2 regions of the Massilia sp. PWRC2 genome follow, and region 2 is predicted to be linked to the other one. Evidence: predicted binding sites of a transcription regulator. Region 2 holds the regulator's gene; the other holds the start of a gene.
What was found. The regulator FNR, encoded in region 2, switches genes on or off when oxygen is low (the NO sensors DNR and NnrR bind a similar motif). The targets are predictions, from matches to a motif close to TTGATNNNNATCAA.
Positions count from the first base shown of each region.

Region 1: a site for FNR is predicted at 1,791-1,804, ahead of ACP7BZ_RS12875 (universal stress protein). Genes of this name have one in related genera too.

Region 1 covers NZ_JAFCUW010000005.1:352,026-359,782, reverse strand. The annotation lists tRNA gene ACP7BZ_RS12885 (tRNA-Leu) at 97-183, opposite strand; gene ACP7BZ_RS12880 (universal stress protein) at 380-817, shown strand; gene ACP7BZ_RS12875 (universal stress protein) at 1,208-1,627, opposite strand; gene ACP7BZ_RS12870 (universal stress protein) at 2,111-2,581, shown strand; gene ACP7BZ_RS12865 (TraR/DksA family transcriptional regulator) at 2,890-3,297, opposite strand; gene ACP7BZ_RS12860 (Hsp20/alpha crystallin family protein) at 3,382-3,834, opposite strand; gene ACP7BZ_RS12855 (universal stress protein) at 4,137-4,967, shown strand; gene ACP7BZ_RS12850 (diguanylate cyclase domain-containing protein) at 5,505-6,434, shown strand; gene ACP7BZ_RS12845 (VOC family protein) at 6,641-7,126, opposite strand; gene ACP7BZ_RS12840 (SRPBCC family protein) at 7,157-7,603, opposite strand.
Region 2 covers NZ_JAFCUW010000004.1:52,313-60,069, forward strand. The annotation lists gene ACP7BZ_RS09715 (hypothetical protein) at 1-951, shown strand, start outside; gene ACP7BZ_RS09720 (phosphate ABC transporter substrate-binding protein) at 964-1,395, shown strand; gene ACP7BZ_RS09725 (methyl-accepting chemotaxis protein) at 1,483-3,087, shown strand; gene ACP7BZ_RS09730 (Hpt domain-containing response regulator) at 3,399-4,070, shown strand; gene hemN (oxygen-independent coproporphyrinogen III oxidase) at 4,191-5,630, shown strand; gene ACP7BZ_RS09740 (sulfite exporter TauE/SafE family protein) at 5,672-5,833, shown strand; gene fnr (fumarate/nitrate reduction transcriptional regulator Fnr) at 5,877-6,635, opposite strand; gene ACP7BZ_RS09750 (hypothetical protein) at 7,165-7,389, shown strand; gene ACP7BZ_RS09755 (PEP-CTERM sorting domain-containing protein) at 7,531-7,757, shown strand, end outside.

The DNA.
Region 1 (7,757 bases), on a different contig from region 2:
TGATGTTCAGTGCCACAGCTTAACACAACAAAAAACCCGCTCTCCTATGACAGAGGCGGGTTTTGATACTGCATGCTGCTCTATAACACTGTCTATTGGTGCCCGGAGCCGGAATCGAACCGGCACGCCATTACTGGCACGAGATTTTAAGTCTCGGGTGTCTACCAGTTTCACCATCCGGGCAGCGGGCCGTAGTTTAGCACAAGCGACAACGTCGATACCACCCCGGGAAGGTCGACCCGCAACGCTGGTTCGGGGCCGGCCGCAAGCACACTCAGCAAGAGTGGATCGTCAGCGGCAGGCATTCGTTTGAGACAGCTCAACGAGCACTGCGAACAGGCAGCCAGACTAAAACCTGACTCTTGAAATGGAGTGCACCATGTTCACCCGCATCCTCATTCCCACTGACGGTTCCGAGCTATCGCAGCAGGCGGTGCTCGCCGGTATGACCTTGGCCAGCAAACTGGGCGCAGAAGTTATCGGCCTGAGCGTGATGCCCCGCTTTCACACCGTGTCGCTCGATCCTGACATGCTGGAAGACACCGCAGAGCGCTTTCGCCAGAGCGCCCAGGCCCGCGCCGACGACGACCTGGCCTTTGTCAGCAAGGCCGCTGCCGACGCCGGCGTCAGCAGCACAGTCGAGACCGGCACCTCGGACGACCCGTGGCAAGCCATCATCGACACCGCCCATGCGCACGCGTGCGACCTTGTGGTGATGGCCTCGCACGGACGCAAGGGGTGGAAGGGGCTGCTGCTGGGGAGCGAGACCCAAAAGGTGCTCGTCAACAGCACCATTCCGGTGTTGGTCTACCGTTGAAATTCTGCTGGCATGGTGCTGCTCGCGCGCCCATCGGGCGCCCCTCGCAATCAATGTGAGGACACGCGCTCGTTGGCAGTGGCGAGCAATGTCGACCGCAGGCGACGCAGTACCTTGCAGGGCCGTTTGTTTCAGGTCGTTTGTTTGAGGTCGTTTGTTTGAGGTCGTTTAATTGAAGTCGTTTAATTGAAGTCGTTTATTTGAAGTCGTTTATTTGAGGTCGTTTATTTGAGGTCGTTTCTTCGAGCTTGCCTTTCAAGGCTGCCGCAGGTGGGCCTCTCAACAGGCGCGCCGGCACCGGCAGCGATCATGCTAAGCGCATGCCGCCCGGCCCGAACGGGCCGCTGCGCGGGCGGCGCAGTGCAGCCCAGCCTGCGTCGCCAGGCAAACTCAACGCAATACCAGCACCGCGACCGGCGCATGCAGGAGTACCTGCGCCGTCTGGCTTCCGAGGGCTGCGCCGGACGGCGCGCTGCGACCGTGCGAACTCATACAGATCAGGTCGGCACCGCCAGCGCGCGCGGCGGCGACAATTTCCTGCCACGGCATGGCCCCTTCGATAATCGCCGTCGTGCATGCCACACCCTGCTCGCGGGCCTCGCGCTCGACCAGCTGCATGATCTGCGCGGCGCGGGTGTGGGCGGTGCCCGCGCCGCTACGAGCGTCGACAGCAGCGTTGCTGCCCGCCGGAGCCACCACGTGGATGGCCTCCACCCGTGCAGCCATCTCGAGCGCCATGCGCAGGCAGCGGCGCACCCCCGGCAACATGGTGAGGGTGCCGTCCACAGGCATCAGGATGTGTTTGAACATGGCGCCGCCGTTTGGTTGGATTGATTAGACTACAAAGGTGAACTACCAGGGGATACGATACAAGAGAAGCGAGGAAGAGCGCGTTCCGCGTGCCGAACAAGCATGCTTTCATCATCGCGCAAGCCCTGCAGGCAAAGGATGAAGGGGAGCGCTTAGCAAATAATTGAGGTGCATCAAGTGAGATGGACTTCAACACGGCAACACTGGCATCCATCGTCGCTGCGCGGGCGGCACAGTGGCATGCGCAATGGTATGTTAAGACGGCAGCGCCATCACCGTCTGTCATCGCAGTAATCCGCATCCTGGTTCACAGCATCAGTTGGCCATGAGGTTCTGCAGCACGCACTTCGACAATTCGTGCGACATGATCCGCGCGCTTCGCTGTGACGGCAGCGTCGCGCTAGCGCTCACCGCAGCATAATTAATTGCGCTCGGCACGGCAAAAAATGCCGGCCGTGCCGGCGCACCACCAAGGAATACACCATGTATCAACGCATCCTCCTGCCCACTGATGGCTCACCCCTGTCCGACCTGGTAATACCGCTGGCGATTGATCTGGCGCGCCAGTGGCACAGCGAACTTGTCGCCGTCGCCGTCGCCCAGCCGGCGCTGGTGATGCCACCGTCGGAGGCAGCCCTGACCATCGATGTGGTGGGCGAAACACGCCTGGCGGTCGATGCCGCCCGTGTCCATGCGGAGCGCGTGTGCGCCGCGGCCACAGCGGCTGGCGTGCCATGCAGGGCCATCACGGTGCTATCACACTCGGTGCACACAGCGTTGACCGACACTGCGCGCACGCAGCAATGCGACGTGGTCGTCATGGCCTCGCACGGCCGACACGGCCTGAGCCGCCTGCTGGCAGGCAGTCAAACGCAAAAAATGGTGGCAGAATCAACGATCCCCGTATTGGTGCTGCACCCAGGAGTGCCATCAGCCGCCGACGAACAACCGTAAGGGGGCGAGAACAGCCGCTACAGCGTCCGCATTCGCCTTGCCGTTGCCCCCCGTAAAGTCGACTTGCAGCGATCACAGTCAGCGGTGGCAGCAGCGCGACTGACTGTGGAGCAAGCAACTAAGGCAGTAAGTAGGCCAGCAACCAAGCCAGCAAGCAAGCCAGCAACAAGAACAGCAGCGAAGCGAGCAACCGAGCTAGCAGCTGAGCGAACAACTGCGCCAACAACTGCGCCAACAACTGCGCTGGCAACTGAACTAGCGACTGAACGATCAACTAAGCCAACAGCGACGCCAGCTGCGGCGCCGGACTAGCCGGATCGACTCTCACGCTGCACCAGCGCAGCGCACGCAATGCAGGTGGCCGCTGCAGGCACGGCCCGCAGGCGTCCCAGAGGGATTTGCACGCCACAATGGGTGCACAGGCCACCGACGCCAAATTCAATCCGCTTGAGCGCGTCGTCAATCGCGCGCAGCTCTTCGAGTTCGTGTTGCAGCATGGCGATCTCATCTTGGGTCAAGGCGTCGTTAAAGGCGGCATTGACGTCGCCGAAGGCGGCACTGAGGGCTCCCGGCGGCGCACGCTGAACACTGCCAGCACAGTGCATCTGCCCGCCACCCTGCGCCCGCCTCTCGCGCACCGCTTCGAGCAGCGCGATACGCATGCCACGCAAGCGCTCTTCGATTTCAGTGAGATCAGCCGATGTCAGCTTACGCATGCCGGTGCTTGCTCCCATTAAAGCCGCACCGAACACCGCGCTGTAGATGACATCGCAGGCAGCCCTGCTGCGGCAAAGGCGCCCTCATTGGATGGTCAGCGATTTGGTGCTGCCAGCCGATTTTTTGGGCAGGGTCAGCTCGAGCACGCCGTCATTCAATTGCGCCTGCGCCTGGCTATCGTCGACCGCCTGCGGTAGCGTGAAACTGCGATAGTATTGCCCCACCGAACGTTCGGCGCACAGCAGGTTGGCGCTGGCCTGCTCGGTGCGGCTTTCCGTCTGCGCGGAAATGGATACCTGGTTGCCATTGATGTTGACCTTGATGTCATCCTTCTTGACGCCAGGCAGGTCAGCCGTGACCTTGTACGACTGTTCCGATTCAGTCACGTCCATGCGGATCAGCGGGGTGAGTTCGGCCCCGCTGAACAGCGCGGGCATGCGCATGGAAGTAAAAAAGTCATCGATATTGCGAAAAGGGTCGGCGCTGAGCATGCGTGCAATGGGATCGAAGCGCGTCAATGATTGAGAGTGGGCCATGGTGAGTCTCCATCGGTGAGTGCAGAAACATTGGGCGCAGGCCAGGATCATCGAAGACGGCCGGTCTGCTTGTATATATCCTACCCGCCCTGAATCACCGCACGGTATGCGCTAGATCAAGTGTGCGCCAGGACGGCGGCAAGCGGCGCGATGGCTGTGTTGAGGCCGCTTGAAAGGAAGGCTGGCGACTTTTGATCTGCCTCAAAAATGCCAAAACTAGCACCGCCCAGCGCCAGCTAGCGCTGGACCGCGCGCGCGCGCCGCCGTACGCTGGTGCTACCCAATCCACAGCGAGCCGAAAAATGTCCTATAAGACCATCGTCGTCCATGTCGATTCCTCGCGCCACGCCGAGGCGCGCATGCGCCATGCAGCGCAGCTGGCAGTGCAGTTCGACAGCCACCTGATCGGCAGCGCTTTTTCTGGCGTGTCGCGCTATGCGGGCCGCGAAGTGACGCTCGAGCTGGCCATGCTGGCGCCGTCTGAAGCGAGTGCCATTGCCCAACGCAACGAAGCAGCGCTGGCGCGCTTCGAGGCCATCGCCGCCAGCGCAGGTGTCGCCAGCGTCGAGCGCCGCCTGATGGAAGACGATCCGGCCGGCGGCCTGGCCTTGCAGGCACGCTATGCCGATCTGATGGTATTGAGCCAGACCGACCTCGACGAACCAGCCTCCAGCCACCTGGTCGGCGCGCTGCCAGAACAGGTCGTGCTCGATGGCGGCCGCCCCGTGCTAATCCTGCCCTACGCCGCCAGTTTTCCCACCGTTGGCAGCAAGATCTTGCTGGCGTGGGACGGCGGCCTCGAGGCAACCCATGCGGTGTTCAACGCCCTGCCCCTGTTGCGCCGCGCCGCCCTGATTTCGGTGGTGGTGTTTAACCCGGCGCCCGCCGCCGGCCACGAACCCGGTGCCGACCTGGCCTTGTACCTGGCGCGCCATGGCGTGCGCTGTACCGTGCGCGCCAGCACCACGCCAATCCGCGCTGGCGAGCAACTGCTATCCGCGGCCGCCGATCTGCAAGCCGATCTCATCGTCATGGGCGCCTACGGCCACTCGCGCTTCCGCGAAATCATGCTCGGTGGCGTCACCGAGACGATTCTGGAAAGTATGACGGCACCGGTGCTGATGTCCCATTAGTACGGCAGCACAGGGCCGGGAGTGTCGGTGTATGCCAATGCAGGCAGGTGGCGCTGTCGCCAGTGGCAGCTGCAATAACGCCATGCCATCTTCAGCACGCCAGCATCAAGCCGCGCGAGCGGGCCAGCGTCTGCATCGCATCGTTGGCGACGGAGGTACTGCGGGTCTGCAGCTGCCGGCCCGGCTGTTGGCACTAGCCGCGCAACAATCCACGGGCTGACTGCTCGACGGCTGGGGGGCCAGCCAATATATTGATCGGCGCTCGACCGGCGCTGTAAAACCGGGTGAGGCACATCAAAATTGCCAACGCTTGGCATCCCGTTTGAGCAAGACGCCCGGACAAAAACGATGATCGCTGCGCGCATTTACATGGCCAATTTGATCTACCTCAAAATGGGCATAAACCCCTTTGCACCGGCGCGCCATCGTCTCGACGCCACTGACCTGCCTCGCTATGATGGAGGCTTCGCCCATTGACGGTGCCCGTGTCCGGTCATGTCCACAAACTCGCACCACGCGGTTCAGGCTCCTTCAGCCTTGCCAGTCTCCCCTGCCGTCGATGCCGACGCCATGCAAGCCCTGGCCGCCTCAGTTTTCTATTACAGCCGCGACGGCATCATGATTACCAGCCTCGACGGTAACATTCTGGCGGTCAACGACGCCTTCAGCGCCATCACCGGTTATCGCGCGGATGAAGTGCTAGGCCACAATCCGCGCCTGCTCAAGTCGGGACGCCAGGGGCCGGCGTTTTATCGCGCCATGTGGGATGCCATCATGCGCGACGGTCACTGGCAGGGCGAGGCATGGAACCGCCGCAAGGATGGTAGCGATTACGCTGAGCGGATCAGCATCAGTACCGTCCCCGATGCTGCGGGCCAGCCCCATCACTACGTCGCCGTATTCGCCGACATCACCACTGCCAGTCAACAGCGCCAGCTGCTGGAACAGCGCAGCAATTTTGACGCACTCACGGGTTTGCCCAACCGCCTGCTGTTGCACGAGCGCCTGAGCCGCGCCATCGCCCGCGCCCGGGCCGACGGCGGCCAAGTAGCGGCGGCATTCATCGATCTGGACGGCTTTAAGGCCATCAACGACGAACTCGGCCACGCGGCCGGCGACCAGTTGCTGGCCATCATCGCGCAGCGACTGCAAAAGGCGCTGCGCATGTCGGACACCCTGGCACGCTTCGGCGGCGATGAATTTGTCGCCGTGCTGCCCGCGCTGCAAGATGAATTGCTGCTAGCCTCGCTGATTGGCCGCCTGATCGACGCCGCCCACCAGCCAGTGGCGCTGGCGCAGCGCCAGGTACAGTTATCGGCCAGCGTGGGCGTGGCCGTTTTCCCGCGCGACGGCGATTCCCCAGAACAATTGCTCAGCAAGGCAGACCAGGCCATGTACGCGGCCAAACGCAGCGGGCGCAACTGCGCGCGCAACAGCGCGCCGCTGGCGCCGGAGCGCCCCGCGTAAGCCCCGCGCCGCTCTTACACCACCGCAGCGGCACCGCGCGTAAACCACCGCAGGGACGCCGCTCCTTAGCCACCGCAGGTGGCGCCGCACCTGAGCCGCAGCAGGGGCGCCGCTCCATCGCCACCCCAGCGGTTCCGCTCCTGGGCCACCGCAGCGGCGCCCGTCTTCTGCCGCTGCGGGGCGCACCGGCACCGGCGCCGGCACCGTCACTGCACCGCCGCCACCGCCGCCTCGATGGCGGCAATGTCGATTTTGCGCATCTGCATCATGGCGGCGAACGCGGCCCGGGCCACCGCTGGGTTGCTGTTGCTGATGGCATCGCTGAGCGCGTGCGGCGTGATCTGCCCTGACAGGCCCCAGCGATCGCGGCACCAGCCGCAGGCATTCTCCGCGCCACCATTGGTGACGATGGCATCCCACAGGCGGTCCGTCTCGGCCTGGTCACTGGTTGCCACCTGAAAGGAAAACGCCACGCTATGAGGAAAGCCGGGGCCGCCATTGAGCCCCATGCAGGGTATCCCCATCACGGTAAATTCCACCGTCAGCACGTCGCCCTGCTTGCCCGACGGGTAATCGAGCGGCGCCCGCTGCACGGCGTGGACGGCACTGTCGGCAAAGGTGCTGGCGTAAAAGGTGGCGGCCTCGAGGGCGCCACCGTCGTACCACAGGCACACCATATTCTTGCTGCGCATAATGATCTGCTGGCGCTGCCGGCTGCAGGCCTACTGCCCCAGTTCCGGCTCAACCAGCCGGGCCAGCTGTTCCAGCGACTCCTGCCAGCCGAGGTAACACATTTCGATGGGAATCGAGGCCGGCACGCCTTCCTGCGCGATGCTGACATCGGTGCCGCCGGCCACCGGCCGCAAGGTTACCGTGGTCTGCATCTCACCGGGCAGTGCGGGATCGTCGAAGCTGTCCGTATAACGAATCTTTTGGTAGGGCTGCAGTTCGCGGTAGGCGCCGCCAAACGAGTGACTTTGCCCGGTCGAAAAATTAGTAAACAGCATCTTGTAGCTGCCGCCCACGCGGGCGTCCATGTGGTCAACCTTGCAGGTGAAGCCGCAGGGCGGCAACCATTTTGACATGGCGTCGGCGTCGAGAAATGCGCGGTAGATGCGCTCTGGTCTGGCGCGCAGTACGCGGTGCAGGTGGATGGTCCCTGTGCTCATCAGTTTATCCCTTCAGTGACGAATGGCGCCGCATGCAGGATCACTTGCCTGGCTGCTGCGGCCAGTACGGCCAGCGACCTCAGATGCTACGCCGTTGGCGCGGACCTGTGCGCACCTTACCGATAAAAAACCAGCCGGCATGAGCGGCCCTTGC
Region 2 (7,757 bases):
GTGTTTCAGCCGAATGGCGCGGGCTACACCAACCGCTCGTCGTTTACCGTCGACAGCAAGCTTGCCATGCAGGTCGATGCCAAGATCACTGACCAGTGGAGCGCAGTGCTGCAAGTGGTCTCGCGCGAGCGCGTCAATTCAGGCTATCTGCCGCGCGTCGAGTGGGCCAACATCAAGTATGCGATCACGCCGGAACTGAGCGTGCGCGTTGGCCGCGTCGCCATGGCCACCTTCATGAACTCGGAAACCCGCCTGGTCGGTTACGCCAATCCGTGGGTGCGCCCGCCGATCGAGACTTACAGCCTGCGCTCGACCACCAATTCGGACGGCATTGACGGCGCTTACCGCCATACTTTTGGCCCTGTCACGAATACGACCCAGGTCTGGTACGGCAAGATGGAAGTCGCTTCGGTCAGCTCCACCGGCGCCGTTTCCAACGGCGTGCGCGCGGAGAAAATCAAGGGCATCGCCGACAGCGCCGAGATGGGTGCATTGACGCTGCGCGCGGCGCTGACCAAGATTGACTTCCGTCTCAACGGCGCCGCCGGCACGTTTATTTATTCGCCAGCAAATGTCTACAACCTTGGCGCCACCTACGATCCAGGCAACTGGTTCGTGCTGGGCGAACTGACCAAGTCCGATTTCGGCACCGTCCAGCGCGCACAAAAGGCCGGCTATGTGACTGGCGGCTACCGCTTCAACAAATTTACGCCCTACATCACCTATTCGAAGGTCGATATCGATGACGGCCAGATCAATTTGGCCCTACGCGCCCAGCACACCGTCTCGGGCGGCCTGCGCTGGGACTTCCGCAAGAACTTTGCGCTCAAGGTGCAGCTCGACAAGGTGCAGCTGGAACCAGGCAGCAACGGCTTTTTCACCAACTCCAAGCCGGGCATGGCGGGCAGCAGTGCCAAGATTTTGTCCGGCACCATCGACTTCGTCTTTTAAAGGATTGCTCTCATGAAAAACAACACGCTGATGCGTTCTTCTTTGCTGGCGCTCGCTATGATGGCTGCCGGCAGCGCCGCTTTCGCCGAAACGGTGGTGGTGGTGTCCGCCAAGTCGGGCGCCAGCGCGCTCACCGCCGACCAGGTTGCCGACATTTTTCTCGGCAAATCGAATGTCCTGCCTGGTGGTGGCCAGGCGGTGCCGGTCGATCAGGCTGACGGCGCCCTGCGCGACGACTTTTATTCCAAGTCGACGGGCAAGACGGCGGCGCAGGTAAAAGCCTACTGGTCCAAGCAGATTTTCAGCGGCAAGGGCCAGCCGCCGAAGGAAGTGGGCGACAGCGCGGCCGTCAAGACGCTCGTTGCCAGCAACCCCAACATGATCGGTTATATCGACAAGGGCGCCCTTGACGGCAGCGTCAAGCCGGTACTGAGTCTCAAATAAAGTACCACGCCGGGGGCGCGCAGCCAGGCCGCTGCGGCGCTGCGTTGTTGCGTGCCCCCGTATGCAATCATCAGCCAGGACATCGCAATGAACATCAAGAACAGAATCTGGTCGCTGCCCATTATTTCCGCTGCCATATTCGGATTGGGGCTGGCCGTCTCGTCATACTATTCGACCATCGCGCTTGAGGCCATCGAGGCCACCGGCGCCGTCGATTATCCCGTGCTGAGCCAGTCGGGCATGCTGCGCGGCGATGTGCAGGCGCTGGCGGACGAGCTCAAGGGGGCGGTGCTCGAAGGCGACAAAAAACGGCTCGACACCATCGCCGAATCGGCCAACAAGATTCGCACCAAGATTACCCAGTACGGCGCCATCGCCGGGCAAAAGGCCAACAGCGAGCGCATTCTTACCGAATTTAACGCCTACTACACCGATGGCGCGGCCGCTGCCCGCATCATGCTCGAGGTCGACAAGGGCGATGTCCCCAGCGCCATCGCCAAGATGCAGGCATCGTTGGCCGCCATAAGCGGCGACCTGGAAAAAACCGTGGTCGCTGCCAATAAACAATTTAAAAACGGCGTCGCCTACAGCACCTCGCGCGTCCAGCTGGTGCTCACCATCAGTATTGCGGTGGCGGCGCTGGTCATCTGTTCACTGGTGCTGGTCGCCTGGTTCGTCATCCGCGCCATCTGGAGCCAGCTGGGCGGTGAGCCCGAATATGCGCGCAAGATTGCGCAAACGGTGGCGGCCGGCGACCTGTCGATCAGCATCGAATTCGATCCCCGTTATGGCGCCAGCCTGCTCGGTGCGCTGGCTGAAATGCGCGCGCGGCTCGAAGGCATCGTTGGCGGCATCCAGGGCGCGGCGGCGGAAATCCGCGTCGCCTCCGCCGAGATCGCCAGCGGCAACGCCAATCTGTCGGCGCGCACCGAGACGCAGGCCGGCAACATCGGCCGCGCCGCCCGTTCGATGGGCGACCTGACCGCCACCGTCCAGCACAATGCGGAAAGTGCGCGCCATGCCAACGAACTGGCCGACGCCGCCTCCGGCGTGGCCGCCAAGGGCGGGCGGGTGGTGGCCCAGGTGGTCGACACCATGAATGACATCAATGCCTCGGCGCGCAAGATCTCCGACATCATCGGCGTGATCGACTCGATTGCCTTCCAGACCAACATCCTTGCCCTGAATGCCGCCGTCGAAGCGGCGCGTGCCGGCGAGCAGGGCCGTGGCTTCGCCGTGGTCGCCAGCGAAGTGCGCAGTCTGGCGCACCGCAGCGCCAGCGCCGCCAAGGAAATCAAGCAGCTCATCGATGACTCCGCCACCAAGGTGAGCACCGGCTCGCGGCTGGTCGAAGATGCCGGCACGACGATGACGGAAATCGTTACCTCGGTCGAGCATGTCAGCAAGCTGATCGGTGAAATCAGTGCCTCCAGCCAGGAGCAGAGCAAGGGCCTGGAAAACCTCAGCCACAGTGTCGCCGAGATGGACGAGAGCACCCAGCAAAATGCGGCGATGACGGAGCAGGCGGCCGCTGCCGCCGACTCCTTGCAGGAGCAGGCCCAGCAGATGAGTGAAGCGGTCGGCGTCTTCAAGCTGCCCGCCGGCAGCGGCGGGGGCGCCGCCAAAGCGGGCAGTGCCAGCGCGGTGGCGGCGGCCAGACCGGCGCTTCGTCTGGTCGACCAGGCCGCTTGATCAAGCGCCGATTGTTGTCTACCTGCATCAGCAGGCCATCACGCATTGTCAGGCAAAACTGTGCGCAGTACACTCTCATGCCTTAGCCACGAAGGGCGCGGCAGGGAGGCAGCGATGCCGGACTTTTTACCCGCATTGACGGGTTTGCAATCATTATCCCAGCTACAGGATTGGCGGTCACCGGTGTCTTTCATGCTCATTGCGAGTTTCTGGCGCGGCCGTCAAGCCGCCCCTGGTTGGCCAGCCTGTCGGGCCTGTCGGGCTTATCGGGCTTATCGCGCTTTCTCGGCTGGCCTGACGGGGGCGCGCTGATGGCCGCCCTGCGTGGCAAGGTCTTGCTGCTCGACAGCCAGGCACGGCACCGGCGCCTGACCAGCGCCATGCTCACCGAGCTGGGCCTCGAGGTGTCGAATACCAACGACGCTGCCAGTGCGGTGGCGCTGGCCTTGACTGGCCACTTCGAGCTGCTGCTGATCGACTTGACCATCCCCTTTTTGGACGGTATCGACGCCAGCGCGACACTGCGCGCGGCCGGCTACGCGCGGCCCATCGTGGCGCTGACGGCGGCCCTGGTGGCGGCCGAGCAGCGCCACTATCTGGCGCGCGGATTTAGCCACTGCCTGATCAAACCGCTCGACAGTGGCGCGCTGGCGAGCCAGTTGGGCAGCCTGCTGGCGCCGGGCGGCGTCGCCAGTGCGACTGCCGGCGCGCCGCCGGTGCTGCTCGACATGGCGGTGCTGTGCGCGCTGTTTGCCGCCCGGCTGCCGGTGCAGGTCCAGCAGATGCAGGCGCTGGCGGCCCGCCACGAATGGCGCGCGGTGTCGAGAATTGCCCATTTTGTCAAAGGGGCGGGGGCCTCGTTTGACCACGGCGCCGAAGGCGAGCTGGCGGCCCGCCTCGATGCCGCCATCAGCAAGGGCGAACACGCGCTGGCGCAGGCCGCGCTGAACCGGCTGGCCGAGCGCATTGGCCTGGCCCCTTGAGACGGCCGTCGCCCCTTTGTATTTGATGTAAGTCAAGGATTTTAGCGCGCCCGCTTTTTACACTGACGCTTATCAAGGACACCGTTCAGTTTCGAGCAGTCCACATTCCGAAAAGCGCGCATGTCCCACCTCACCCTTTCAGCCGAGCAGGCGCCAGTCCGTTTCGATGCCGACCTGTTGCGCAACTTGCGCCGTGCCGGACCGCGCTACACGTCTTACCCCACGGCCGACCGTTTCAGCTCGCAATTTGGCTACCGCGATTATCTGGCGGCGGTGGCGGCGCGGCGTACGCGTGGCGCCGGCAAGCCGCTGTCGCTCTATCTGCACATCCCGTTTTGCGCATCGGTCTGCTACTACTGCGCCTGCAACAAGATCGTCACCCGCCGCACCGAAAAGGCAGCCCATTACCTCGCTTACCTGAAACGCGAGATCGCCATGCAGGCCGCGCTGTTTTCCGGCATGAACGAGGTGCGCCAGCTGCACCTGGGCGGCGGCACCCCCACTTACCTGAGCGACGCCCAGATCGACGAGCTGATGGCGCACCTGCACCGCCACTTCACCTTCGCCAGCGACGCCGCCGGTGAGTATGGCATCGAAGTCGATCCGCGCAGCGTGACGCCCGAGCGCATCGGCCGCCTGCGCCAGCAGGGTTTCAACCGCATCAGCCTGGGTGTGCAGGATTACGACGAAGCGGTACAGCGCGCCGTCAACCGCGTGCAGCCGCAGGCGCAGACCCAGGCCATTCTCGACGCCGCCCGCCAGCACGGCTTCCGCTCGGTGAACATCGATCTGATCTACGGCCTGCCCGAACAGAATGCGGCGACCATGGCGCACACGCTCGAGCGGGTGATCACGGCATCGCCCGACCGCATCGCCCTGTATCACTACGCCCATCTGCCGCACCTGTTCAAGCCGCAGCGCCGCATCGATACGGCGCGCCTGCCAGACGCCGACACCAGGCTCGCCATGCTGGGCCTGGCGATCGACCGGCTGGGCGCAGCCGGCTATGTATACATCGGCATGGACCATTTCGCCCGTCCCGACGACGAGCTGGCGGTGGCCCAGCGGCAGGGCCGCCTGCACCGCAATTTTCAGGGCTATTCGACGCACGCCGATGCCGATATCGTCGCCTGCGGGGTGTCGGCCATCGGTGCGGTGGGCATGAGCTACAGCCAGAATGTGAAGACGCTCGAGGCCTATTACGAACGGCTCGACCGCAACGAGCTGCCGATCGAGCGCGGCATCACCCTCTCGATGGACGACGCCCTGCGCCGCTCCATCATCGGGATGCTGATGTGCCAGTTCGAGCTGTCGATCGAGGCAGTCGAACAAGCCTTTCCGATCACCTTCGGCGATTATTTTGCCAGCGAGCTGGCACAGCTGCACCTGCTGCAGCAAGATGGTCTGGTCAGCGTCGGCCCCGAGTGGCTCAGCGTCAGTCCGAAGGGACGGCTGGTGATCCGCAATATCTGCATGGTGTTCGATCGTTATTTGGTATTACCGGGATCACCGGCAGCTCCGGCGGCGACGCTGGTGCCGCGCTTTTCCAGCACCGTCTAGCCGGTATCGACGCCGCCGCGCTGCGGTCTTTTCTGCCGCCGGTGCTGGCGCCATTGCTGGCCATGCTGCTGATCGGGCTGACCGTCAGCGTGCACTGTGCCGGCATGTGCGGCGGCATCGTCGGCGCTTTTTCGATGGCGCCCGGGCGGCCGCTTGGCGTGCCGCTCAAGCGCGCAGCGGCGGCGACAACGGCCTGCGTTTGATGGGCGCCGTTGCCGGCGCTGACACCGCGCACCTGCGGCGCGCTCAGGCCAGCGGACTGCAAGCCGTGGTGCCGGCCGCCATCGCCTTCAGGCGCGCCGGGTCGAGCAGGGTGATGCCGCGCTTGTCGACCGCCAGCAGGCCCAACTTTTTAAAACGGGCCAGCAGGCGGCTGATGCTCTCGATGGTCAAGCCCAAGTAGTTGCCGATGTCTTCACGCGACATACGCAGATCAAACTCGGTGGACGAATAACCGCGCGCCGCATAGCGCGTGGCCAGGTTGACCAGGAAAACCGAAAACCGCTGTTCGGCCCGCATGTTGCCCAGTAAAAGCATGACATTTTGTTCGCGCGTGATTTCCTGGCTCATGATGCGGTGGAAGTGGCGCAGCAGATTGGGTACTTCGCCAAACAGGCTTTCGAGCGCGGGGAAGGGGATTTCGCACACTTCGCAATCGTCGAGCGCGACGGCGTCGCACTGGTAGCGCTCTTCGCTGATGGCGTCCATGCCCAGCAGTTCACCAGCCATTTGAAAGCCGGTGATCTGTTCGTCGCCGCTGACGTCCACGTAGCAGGTTTTGAAGTGGCCGAAGCGGATCGCATACAGATGGCGAAACGGCTCGCCGCGCTGGTACAGGCGTTCGTCGCGCGCCACCCGGCGGCGGCGGCCGATGACCTGGTCGAGGCGTTCGATGTCGTCGTCGTCCAGGCCCATTGGCAAGCACAACTGGTGCATGCTGCAGCCGGCGCATCCCGCCTTGATGGCGTGGACAGTGACGGCGGCGGCGGAAAGCGGAAGGCGCATGGCGGCTCTTTACAAGAAAATCGTACTGTAGGGCGGTATGAAAGGGATGCACGCCCGGCGGGCATTCATGTACGCAGCAGGGCAACGCGGCAGGACAGCACTGCAGCACAGAATGGCAGCACAGAACAGCAGCACAGGCCGGCGCCGGCTCTACAAGCGGCTAACAGCATGCGTCTATGATAACGCCGGCCTTGACAGCCGTCGAGTCGCACACGTTTGCGCCGCTGGATCACAGGTTTACTTTTGATGTACATCAAAAACACCGGGGGCGACATCGGCTAATCGCCGTGCATCCCTGTATCCAGGCTAATTGTCGGAAAAACTGACAGCGCTGCTGGCGGCGCTACCCGGCCCCCATGGCGCCGTCGCCGCCCTGGTCCAGTGCCTTGATTATAAAAAGATTGAGCGCCCCGCGCCGCGCATGGCATGAATCCTGCTGCGTGTTTTTGTGCAGGCGACCGGTGCAGCAGGTCCTCGAACGACGCAGGCGCATACCCGCCCATCACCCCACCCATACAAGGAGTACTGGATGACGTCTTCGCTTTTCAATTATTCGTTCAGGGCCGTGGTCGGCCTGCTGTTGGCGGTCAGTGGCCAGGCCTACGCGGGCGTGCTCGCTTACCAGAGCAAGGCGGCATTTCAGGCCGCCATCGCCGGCTGGCAAGCGAGCACCACCGATTTCGAAGCGGTACCAGCGGGCACTGCCTTCAATGCCGGCGGCGGCCCGGCCGGCAGCGGTTTTGGCATGGTGTAGTCGGGCCCCTCCGCCGGCAGCGCGCGGCCGGCGCTCGACGACCAGTTCTGGACCAGCTCCGGCCGCAACTATCTGGGCCTCGACAATAACGCCGCTTCGCTCGAGGCGGGCGATGCCCTGACCTTCAGCTTTAGCGGCGCCGTGCAGGCGTTCGGCCTGTACGTGATCGGCACGCGCGACGTCGATGGCGGCGACATCGCGCTCAGCAGTGGTGCGTTCCGCGTCAGCAACCGCGCTGTGGCCGATGTCAGCGATGGTGCTGGCAGTTACGCCTTCTTCCTCGGCTTCATGACCGACGATGGCAGCGCGCTCGACCCCGTCAGCCTGCTCGTTCTGAGCGGGGGCGACCAGCGCCTGCTCGACATCGA